Regions from separate parts of the Alteromonas sp. M12 genome, predicted to be linked through region 1. Evidence: predicted binding sites of a transcription regulator. Region 1 holds the regulator's gene; each other region holds the start of a gene.
The links. The regulator FNR, encoded in region 1, switches genes on or off when oxygen is low (the NO sensors DNR and NnrR bind a similar motif). The targets are predictions, from matches to a motif close to TTGATCTAGATCAA.
Positions count from the first base shown of each region.

Region 2: a site for FNR is predicted at 833-846, ahead of VUI23_RS12825 (cytochrome ubiquinol oxidase subunit I). Genes of this name have one in related genera too.
Region 3: a site for FNR is predicted at 986-999, ahead of VUI23_RS07640 (universal stress protein). Genes of this name have one in related genera too.
Region 4: a site for FNR is predicted at 1,254-1,267, ahead of uspE (universal stress protein UspE). Genes of this name have one in related genera too.

Region 1 is NZ_CP144164.1:2,537,901-2,540,078, forward strand. Features, by position in the region: gene VUI23_RS10815 (sulfite exporter TauE/SafE family protein) at 1-657, shown strand, start outside; gene fnr (fumarate/nitrate reduction transcriptional regulator Fnr) at 683-1,420, shown strand; gene uspE (universal stress protein UspE) at 1,535-2,178, shown strand, end outside.
Region 2 is NZ_CP144164.1:2,963,708-2,965,885, forward strand. Features, by position in the region: gene VUI23_RS12815 (FAD-dependent oxidoreductase) at 1-33, shown strand, start outside; gene VUI23_RS12820 (DUF3365 domain-containing protein) at 42-677, shown strand; gene VUI23_RS12825 (cytochrome ubiquinol oxidase subunit I) at 931-2,178, shown strand, end outside.
Region 3 is NZ_CP144164.1:1,770,104-1,772,281, reverse strand. Features, by position in the region: gene VUI23_RS07645 (dicarboxylate/amino acid:cation symporter) at 1-53, opposite strand, end outside; gene VUI23_RS07640 (universal stress protein) at 56-883, opposite strand; gene VUI23_RS07635 (sodium/proline symporter) at 1,279-2,178, opposite strand, start outside.
Region 4 is NZ_CP144164.1:2,853,503-2,855,680, reverse strand. Features, by position in the region: gene VUI23_RS12325 (alkaline phosphatase) at 1-164, shown strand, start outside; gene uspE (universal stress protein UspE) at 278-1,189, opposite strand; gene VUI23_RS12315 (F0F1 ATP synthase subunit gamma) at 1,337-2,178, opposite strand, start outside.

The DNA.
Region 1 (2,178 bases):
TTAAGCTGGTTTTCTGCAATATTAATCGGACTTGCTGGAAGTGTGCATTGCGCTGGGATGTGCGGTGGAATTGTGACCTCATTTACCTTTGCATTACCAAAGAATAAGTCACAATGGCCGTATTTAATTGCCTATAATTCAGGCCGCATTTTATCTTATAGTTTCGCTGGCGCAATCGCTGGGCTGTTGGGTCAGATCGTCACCACAAAATCCTTTATCAATCCTCAAGCACTGACTCTTTTTGGCGGAGTATTTATGGTTCTGCTTGGATTATATGTGGGACAGTGGTCAAAACTACTGGTTAAAGTAGAAAAAGTTGGCGCTATTTTTTGGCGTATAATTAGTCCCATATCAAAGCGTTTCATTCCCTTTAAACACCCAATCTATGCTGTACCCTATGGCCTAATCTGGGGCTGGTTGCCCTGTGGATTGGTTTATTCGACGTTAACATGGAGTGTTTCCACCGGCAGTGCGGTACAAGGTGCTATCACCATGTTTTGCTTTGGCTTGGGAACTTTGCCCATCATGTTAGCAATGGGAGCCAGCGCCAGCCAAATAAGAGGATGGTTGACCCAACCAGTGGTAAAACGAAGCGTTGCAGTCTTATTATGCTTATTTGGCTTGATTTTATGTTACCAAGGGATTCATAATTGGTAACTAATGAATTAATTGGAATTAACTAATGTCAGATCCGAACAAGTTCAGTATTCGCTGTCAAAACTGCAGTTTTAATCACCTATGTATACCGGTGGCTCTGAATCAGACTGAAATGGAGAGTTTGGACGAAATCATAGAACGCAAGCGCCCTTTGCATAAAAATGATCAATTAACTATTCCTGGGCAAAAATTTACGTCGCTGTTTGCAGTAAGAACGGGCTCATTTAAATCTTACATAACCTCTCCCGATGGCGAACAACAAATTACAGGGTTTCATTTTCCCGGTGATATTGTCGGCTTTGATGGACTATTTTCTGAAAAATATCAAAGTTATAATCAAGCGATGGAAACCTCCATGGTTTGTGAGTTACCTTACGACAAGTTAGATATTATGAGCGCACAACTTCCTACACTGCGCAAAGAAATGCTTAAAATTATGAGCACAGAAATAAACCAAGATCACAGTCTCATGATGTTATTAAACAAGCGCACAGCAGAAGAACGTCTTGCCCACTTCCTAATTAATCTATCAGATCGTTTTCGCTCTCGCGGTTTTTCTGAATTAGAATTTAATTTAACCATGACCCGAAACGAAATTGGTAATCACCTTGGTTTAACTGTTGAAACCGTGAGTCGTTTACTCACCCGTTTTCAAAAAGAAAATATCATCAAAGTTGATGGGAAATTTATACAAATTCTCAATTTGGCGGTACTTAGAGAGAAACTTGGTGAACACGTTTTAAATAAACAAGCCTGCGGTTAAGTCTTTTAATTTAAATTGATTCAGGTCAAAACAATTAGTCTGTTAATTGGCAAACTAGCTAAAGTAGCCATACACTTAATATACGTAGTGTAAACGTTTGAAGGGAATTAATTTATGTCCGTATTTAACAAAATACTAGCTGTTGTAGACCCAACTTCAGAAGATCAAAAAGCGTTTAGAAGAGCGCTTTTATTGGCAGAAAAAACCGGCGCTAGTATTACCGCGTTTCTCTCCATATATGATTTCTCTTATGAAATGACCACTATGCTCACCGTGGATGAAAGAGAAACGATGCGCCAAGCTGTGGTGGATGACAAAACCGATTGGCTTGCCAATATAGTTGAACCCCTAGCGGCTAACTCATCTATTTCAGTAGATATAAAAGTGGTCTGGCATAATCGGCCATATGAAAGTGTATTGTTCGAAGTGATTGATCACAGCTATGATTTAATCGTCAAAGGAACCCACGAGCATGACACCCTAAAGTCAGTGATATTCACCCCGACTGATTGGCATATCCTACGTAAATCACCGGTTCCAGTTTTACTTGTTAAAGAACATGATTGGCCTATTAATGGCAATATTTTAGCTGCGGTAGATGTGGGCAGTGAAGATGAAGAACATCATAGCTTAAACAAGTTAATCACTAAAACCGCTGGATTGATGGCTGATTTACTGGAAGGACATGTAAACTTGGTTAATTCTTACCCAGGTACACCGGTTAATATTGCCATCGAAATACCAGAGTTCGATCCGGT
Region 2 (2,178 bases), 430 kb from region 1:
TTAAAAGCACTTGGAATAGAACGTTTAGAGTAGGAATAATTATGAACAAGATTTTGGCAATATATTCAACGACAGTTAGCTTATCGATCATATCCGGTTTTGGGTTATATATGACGCTAGCCAATGCAAATGAAATAACAAAATCAAATATACCATTGGCCAACAATAAAGTTGAAAATCAACAAGATAATGCAGCGTATAAACAAATCGCCAAGGAAAAAATGGCGCAATTTGGAAAGCAACTCAAAAGTGCATTATTGGACGCAATTGCTACTGGCGGTTTTGAAAATGCAGTGGAAGTTTGTCAGAATGAAGCACCGAAAATAGCTGCTGAACTATCCACTGATGGCTGGCAATTAAGTCGCACTAGCTTAAAAACTCGTAACCCTCTTAATCTGCCAAATGAATGGCAAAAGCCTGTATTACTTGAGTTTGAACAACAAGCTCAAAATGGAAAACCGATAGATAAATTAGTATTCAGCGATACCGTAAACGGTCAATTTAGGATGATGAAAGCGATTCCTACTGGCCAGCTATGTATCGCCTGCCACGGCACAAATATTTCACCTGAATTATCCAACAAAATTAACCAGCACTACCCACAAGACACAGCAATCAACTTCTCTTTAAAGGATATTCGCGGTGCTTTTAGTGTCACAGCGCCTATAGGTCAATAATCTACTTGTGATTAAATCACATATTGTCACTTATGACAGAACCTCTGTCATAAGTGACAACCACCCCCCTCTATAGAGCCATGGTAAAAATAAAACCCTCATAATTTCATATGGTTACATGAATTTCAAAATTTGGCACGTTGAATGCAATTCTGTTGATTAAGATCAACTCCGAGTTAGAAATCTTCGGAATATAATAAATTTCGCTAACTCTTTATGCGCAAACACATTTTTAATCACTAGGAGAAACAGTATGAACGAGACTCTTATCGAGTTATCTCGTTGGCAATTTGCCTCTACCGTCATGTTTCATTTCATATTTGTTCCATTAACCTTAGGGCTGAGCTTTATGCTTGCCATAATGGAATCAGTTTATGTTTTGACTGGCAAAGAAATCTACAAACAAATGACCAAGTTTTGGGGTAAGTTGTTTGGGATCAACTTTGCCATTGGCGTTGCCACAGGCTTAACCATGGAATTTCAGTTCGGTATGAACTGGTCTTATTATTCCCATTATGTCGGTGATATTTTCGGCGCACCTTTGGCAATTGAAGGGCTCATGGCGTTCTTTTTAGAGTCTACATTCGTTGGTTTGTTTTTCTTTGGTTGGGACAAAATGACCAAGGTAAAACACTTAATGACTACTTGGCTGGTTGCAATTGGCTCTAACTTCTCAGCACTTTGGATTTTAATTGCAAATGGTTGGATGCAGTTTCCAGTAGGAGCTGAATTCAACTTTGAATCCATGCGGATGGAAATGACCAGTTTTGCAGAGGTAATTTTCAACCCCGTTGCACAGGTTAAATTTGTACATACCGTTTCTGCAGGATACGTCACAGGCGCTATTTTTGTATTAGCGATTTCGTCATATTATCTACTGAAAAATAAAGACGTTGCTTTTGCTAGACGTTCTTTTGCCATTGCCGCCAGTTTTGGTTTGGCCTCGGTGATTTCGGTCATTATATTGGGTGATGAAAGTGGCTACGAATTGGGTGATGTTCAAAAGGTAAAATTAGCGGCAGTAGAAGCAGAATATGAGACACAACCTGCTCCAGCGGCATTTACCCTATTTGGGATACCCAACGATGAGACCCAAACAGTCGATTATGCAATTCAAATTCCCTATGCCATGGGTATTATTGCCACTCGTTCTCTAGACGAAGAAGTGGTCGGATTAAAAGAGCATAAAGAGCGTCACAGAGAACGAATTTTATCTGGAATTATAGCCTACGACTTACTAGATAAAGTCAGGAATGGAGAAGCGACTGTCAATGAGCGCGCTGATTTTGAACAACATAAAGACAATTTAGGCTTTGCCATGTTGTTGCAACCATTTACCGAAGATGTCAGCAACCCGTCAGAACAAGCTATTCAACAAGCAGTAGACTACAGCATCCCTAAAGTTGCGCCGTTATTTTGGAGTTTCAGGCTGATGGTTGCATCTGGGTTTGCGATGTTAGTGCTGTTCGCCCTTGCGTTTTACTATTCCACTAAGCATCAG
Region 3 (2,178 bases), 770 kb from region 1:
CGGTCAAAGTGATCTGCCAAATTTTTAAGTGAACCGCTAAATATCTGAGTCATATTTACTGTCGAACAATGAGCACATCAACAGTCAATCGAGTTAGAATTTTCTCTGCCGTATTACCGATTAATAAACCTTTAATCCCCTTACGTCCTACGTTGCCTAACACCACCAGATTTGCTTTCATTTTGCTGGCAACTGAGGGTATCAACACATGTGGCGAACCGGCCTCAATTTTCACTGAATATTCCGTGAAAACATCCATTTCCTCGGCAATTTTTTCTAGTTTGGCTTTTGATAATTTACCTTTCTTGAGCATAACTTCACCCGGTTCAGTAATATCAAATTCCTGTTTAATCCGTGGGATTGGAATCACACCTAAAAGCGACACATCTGCAGATAACTGGTTTGCAAGCTGAGCAGAAGTAGTAAGCACTTTATCATTCAATTCTTTTTGCGCGGGGGTTCTGGTGAAAATATCAACGGTTCCTAACAATTTAAGTTGTCCGCGCCAGCGATTATCACCACATAGTAGGACGCTAGATTTAATTGGACCTTTAAGCGCGGCTTTGATCAGTGAAAAGTCCAATAATTCACGACCTAATTGGGGTCTGTGCAGGAATGTAGTATCGAATTTATTGCTGCTTAGGGTTTTGAAAAGTACTTCTTCTCGCTCAGATGCCGACTTAACTATTTCAAGGAGGATCGTCGATTTGCAAGCATCTTTCACTTCGTTGTTTATTAGGGTAGTTAACGCTTCTGCATTAGAATCTAGCACATTGCTTACGATATAAAGCACAGTGATACTTTCAGGTGCAAATTTTAATGCTTTATCCAACATTGGCTTGACGCTTTCTTCCCTTTCAACAACAACTAAAATGTGTTTCATAAACATTCCTCGATTTAAAATTTATTGATTAGCCTTCATAGAGTTATAGTACAAATACTATCTAATCTAAACCTAAGCATAGTTTAAATCTGCGCCAATTAACTGATCCACATCAAGGACCATTGAATTAAAGGAAGGAAATTTGGACTCTCTGTGATCAGAAGATCAGGTTTACGGATGAATGGTCAAAAAAGGGGAATCTTTGCTTGAGGGTAACTGGGCTGTTGTGGTAATTATTTACTTTGGTTTTTGGGGGGATGAATAGTAATTGCTGATTGCGATGACTTTTAACTTTCTCTGCAAGGCTTTTGTAAAATTGCACCCTTGATACACAGTGAAATATTCTCAGAGTGTATCAAGGGTGAATCTTACAACTTTAAAATGTCCTCTAAACTTTAGGCAATTCTAGTACGAGGCTTAGAGCCAACAAACGCGATGATAGTCGCAATGCTAAACGGCACTACCCTTTCCAAGAAATCCCCTGGTGTACTGGGTAACATGTAAAAGGTAACCGCTAATACAAACCCCGTTATCATCGCCAATAATGTTGCTTTAGGATTAATATCTCGATTACATAAACGCACAATAATTATTGGTCCAAAAGACGCGCCTAGCGCTACCCATGCAAAAATGGCTCTGCTAAATATCGCCTCAGGCATATACAAAGTCACTAACACTGAAAAAACAACGACCAACAAAATACTTAATCGTGAAATGGTCAATGAAGAAAAGCGAGAACGTTTTTCTAACCCCAAATCATGGGCTACCACAGATGCACTAACTAATAACTGACTGTCAGCAGTAGACATGATGGCAGACAGCACTGCGGCAGTAATAACACCTGCAACTATAGGGTGGAACAATTCGGTTGTTAGTACAAAAAACAGGTTTTCTGGATTATCTAATTGCATTTGTAATGCAAGTCCTGCAAGTCCAACGATCACCACTCCCAAATCGACGATAAGAAACCAGGCTGCGGCAATACGTCGCCCTGTCTTAATTGATTTTTCATCGCGCAATGCCATAAAGCGCAATAACATATGGGGTTGCCCCATAGAGGATACCGAAACGCTGAGATTACCAATAATGACACCTGCGGCTAATAAGGCAACATTCCCTCCAGTTAAACTGAGTTGTTCTGGCGTAGCAACCTCAATTAAGGTGGTGACAAAATCGATAGGGCCACCTAGTGCGACAACCGCGGCAATTGGCAGCGCTAATGTGGCGATTGCCATAATCGAGCCTTGCAGTGCATCGGTCATACTTACCGCCCAAAAACCGCCCAGCACAGTGTA
Region 4 (2,178 bases), 320 kb from region 1:
AACACATTATTGATGCAAGAACTCTCACCGGTTGGACGACAGGCGCTCATACAGCCGTAGATGTTCCAGTATTCGCGTTTGGTAGCCACAGTGAATCGTTTGTAGGGCTAAACAACAATACTGATATTGCGAATACGGTTTTTTCATTACTTGAACACAAATAATCTAGTGGAAAGGATACCTTTTGGTATCCTTTTTTATATTGAAAGGGCAGGGCGTGAGAGTAAACGCCCTTTTTACTGGCGAATTTAGGGTTTCTTTGTTTTAGAGCTCAGCTTCACTCACTCTCATCTAAGTTCAGAGCCAATACCTCACAATTGAGTTCTGCCAAAATGGATTCAGCAGTATTCCCCAGAAATGCAGCGGAAATGCCTTTACGTGCGACTGTGCCTAAAATCACTAGCTGCGCATCAATTTGCTTGACCACATTTGGAATCACTTTTTCTGGCAAGCCTGCAACAACATGTTTTTTTGCCATACTTATTTCATGTTCTTTTTCCATCCCATCGAGTTTTTCACTATGAAATTGGGCACTATTGGCGCTGAGCTTTTCAAAATTGATAGTAGGAAAGTCAATCGACGCACTCATGTTATGCACTAAATAGGCGCTAACAGTATGTATTTCACTGCCGCCTAATTTGGCAAAAAGTCTAGCGGCTTCTAGTATGTCTTTATTTAATGCTACATGATTATCGTCTTTGGCCAACACATCTACCGCTGCCAAAATCGGCGAGTTTGTCCAAGTCTGGTGTTTCACAAGCAATAGCGGCGCTTTGCAATATCGCAGCAAATGCCGATCTAATGGTAACGCAAAGGGATTAATGCTCATGGCATCTGCAGAAATACGTTTTATAACCAGATCAGGTTGAATTTTGTCTACGGCGTCTTCTATCCCTTCATAAACTTCGCGACACCATTCAACATGGGTGGTGCACTTTATGTTCTTTTTCTCGAGATCTTCAGCAATGCTATTCATATAGAGATAGCGATCTGCAAGATATTCTTTTTTCATTTCTTTACGGTGGTCACTAGATAGAATATCGGTCAATTCTAAAATAGGTTCATAAATGACATTGAGAAGATGAATGTGCACTTCATTGAGCTCTGCAAATTTCAAGGCTCGAAGCAATGCATCATGCTGCTTGCGCTTACCACTGATCACAACTAGAATTTTTTGCGGGGTTTTCATAGTAATCTCCATTAATGAATCAAACTTATACATTCCGACCATACACCGATTACCCAAGCAAAACTTGATGTCGATCAAACTTGATGAATAAACAGTTTAGTTCAATATTTCAGAACTAAATTTTAATTTTTCTGTTCTGCTTCGTTTTTATTCAGCCGAAGGGCTGAGGGCTTCAAAACCATTGACTAAGTCAGAAAGCTCTTCATCAATTGCACTTTGTCTGAGTTTGTTAAATGTCTTTTGCATCTGCTCTTGTAACTCCTCGATATTTTTTTCAGCCCGCTGCATGGCGATTAACCGACTGGCATTTTCGCTCGCGAGTGACTCAATGCAACCTTTGAAAAGTGATGTGAAAATGTATTCTTTTATCAGCGTGCTAATGGTGAGCGTATTATTGACTAACAATTGTGGCAGACATTGATTAGGCCAAGGTAGAGAAACAAATTCGTGTTTCCACTTTTGGTCAATGGGTAATATTCGCTGAAAACAGGGGGCATAGTTAGGTTTATCTAGGGTACGATTGAAAAACAGATAGACCTCTTTGAGCTGATTGGTTTTTTGTTGGTGTTCAATTTCCAACAAAATTTCAGATACAAAAGAAGTAATGCTTTCTATTGAATTAGGCAGTGAAAACTGTTTTCCAAGTGGTGCATTTACGCCTTCTAGCAAAGATTGAATTCGTTCACCGGCGGTCCAAATAACTTGCGCTGCGCCAAAGTCTTTCCGTTTTGAATTTAAAAAGTCTACTAAAATATCATTAAATTGCCCCACTAATCCTTGATCTGAGCCAATTACAATTATGCCTATTTGGGTTTTATGATCTGATGGTTTAGATACTTTATCTGTTGTTGGGTAGTCACTTTTGTCGGTATTTAGAAAATAAGCCACTAGTCCTAATTGCACAGTTCGATAATAGTCATCAAGTGAAAGCACGGCGTTTTCATATTGGTTGATATTGGCGGCAGCCATAGCTTTCATTGTTCTAACAA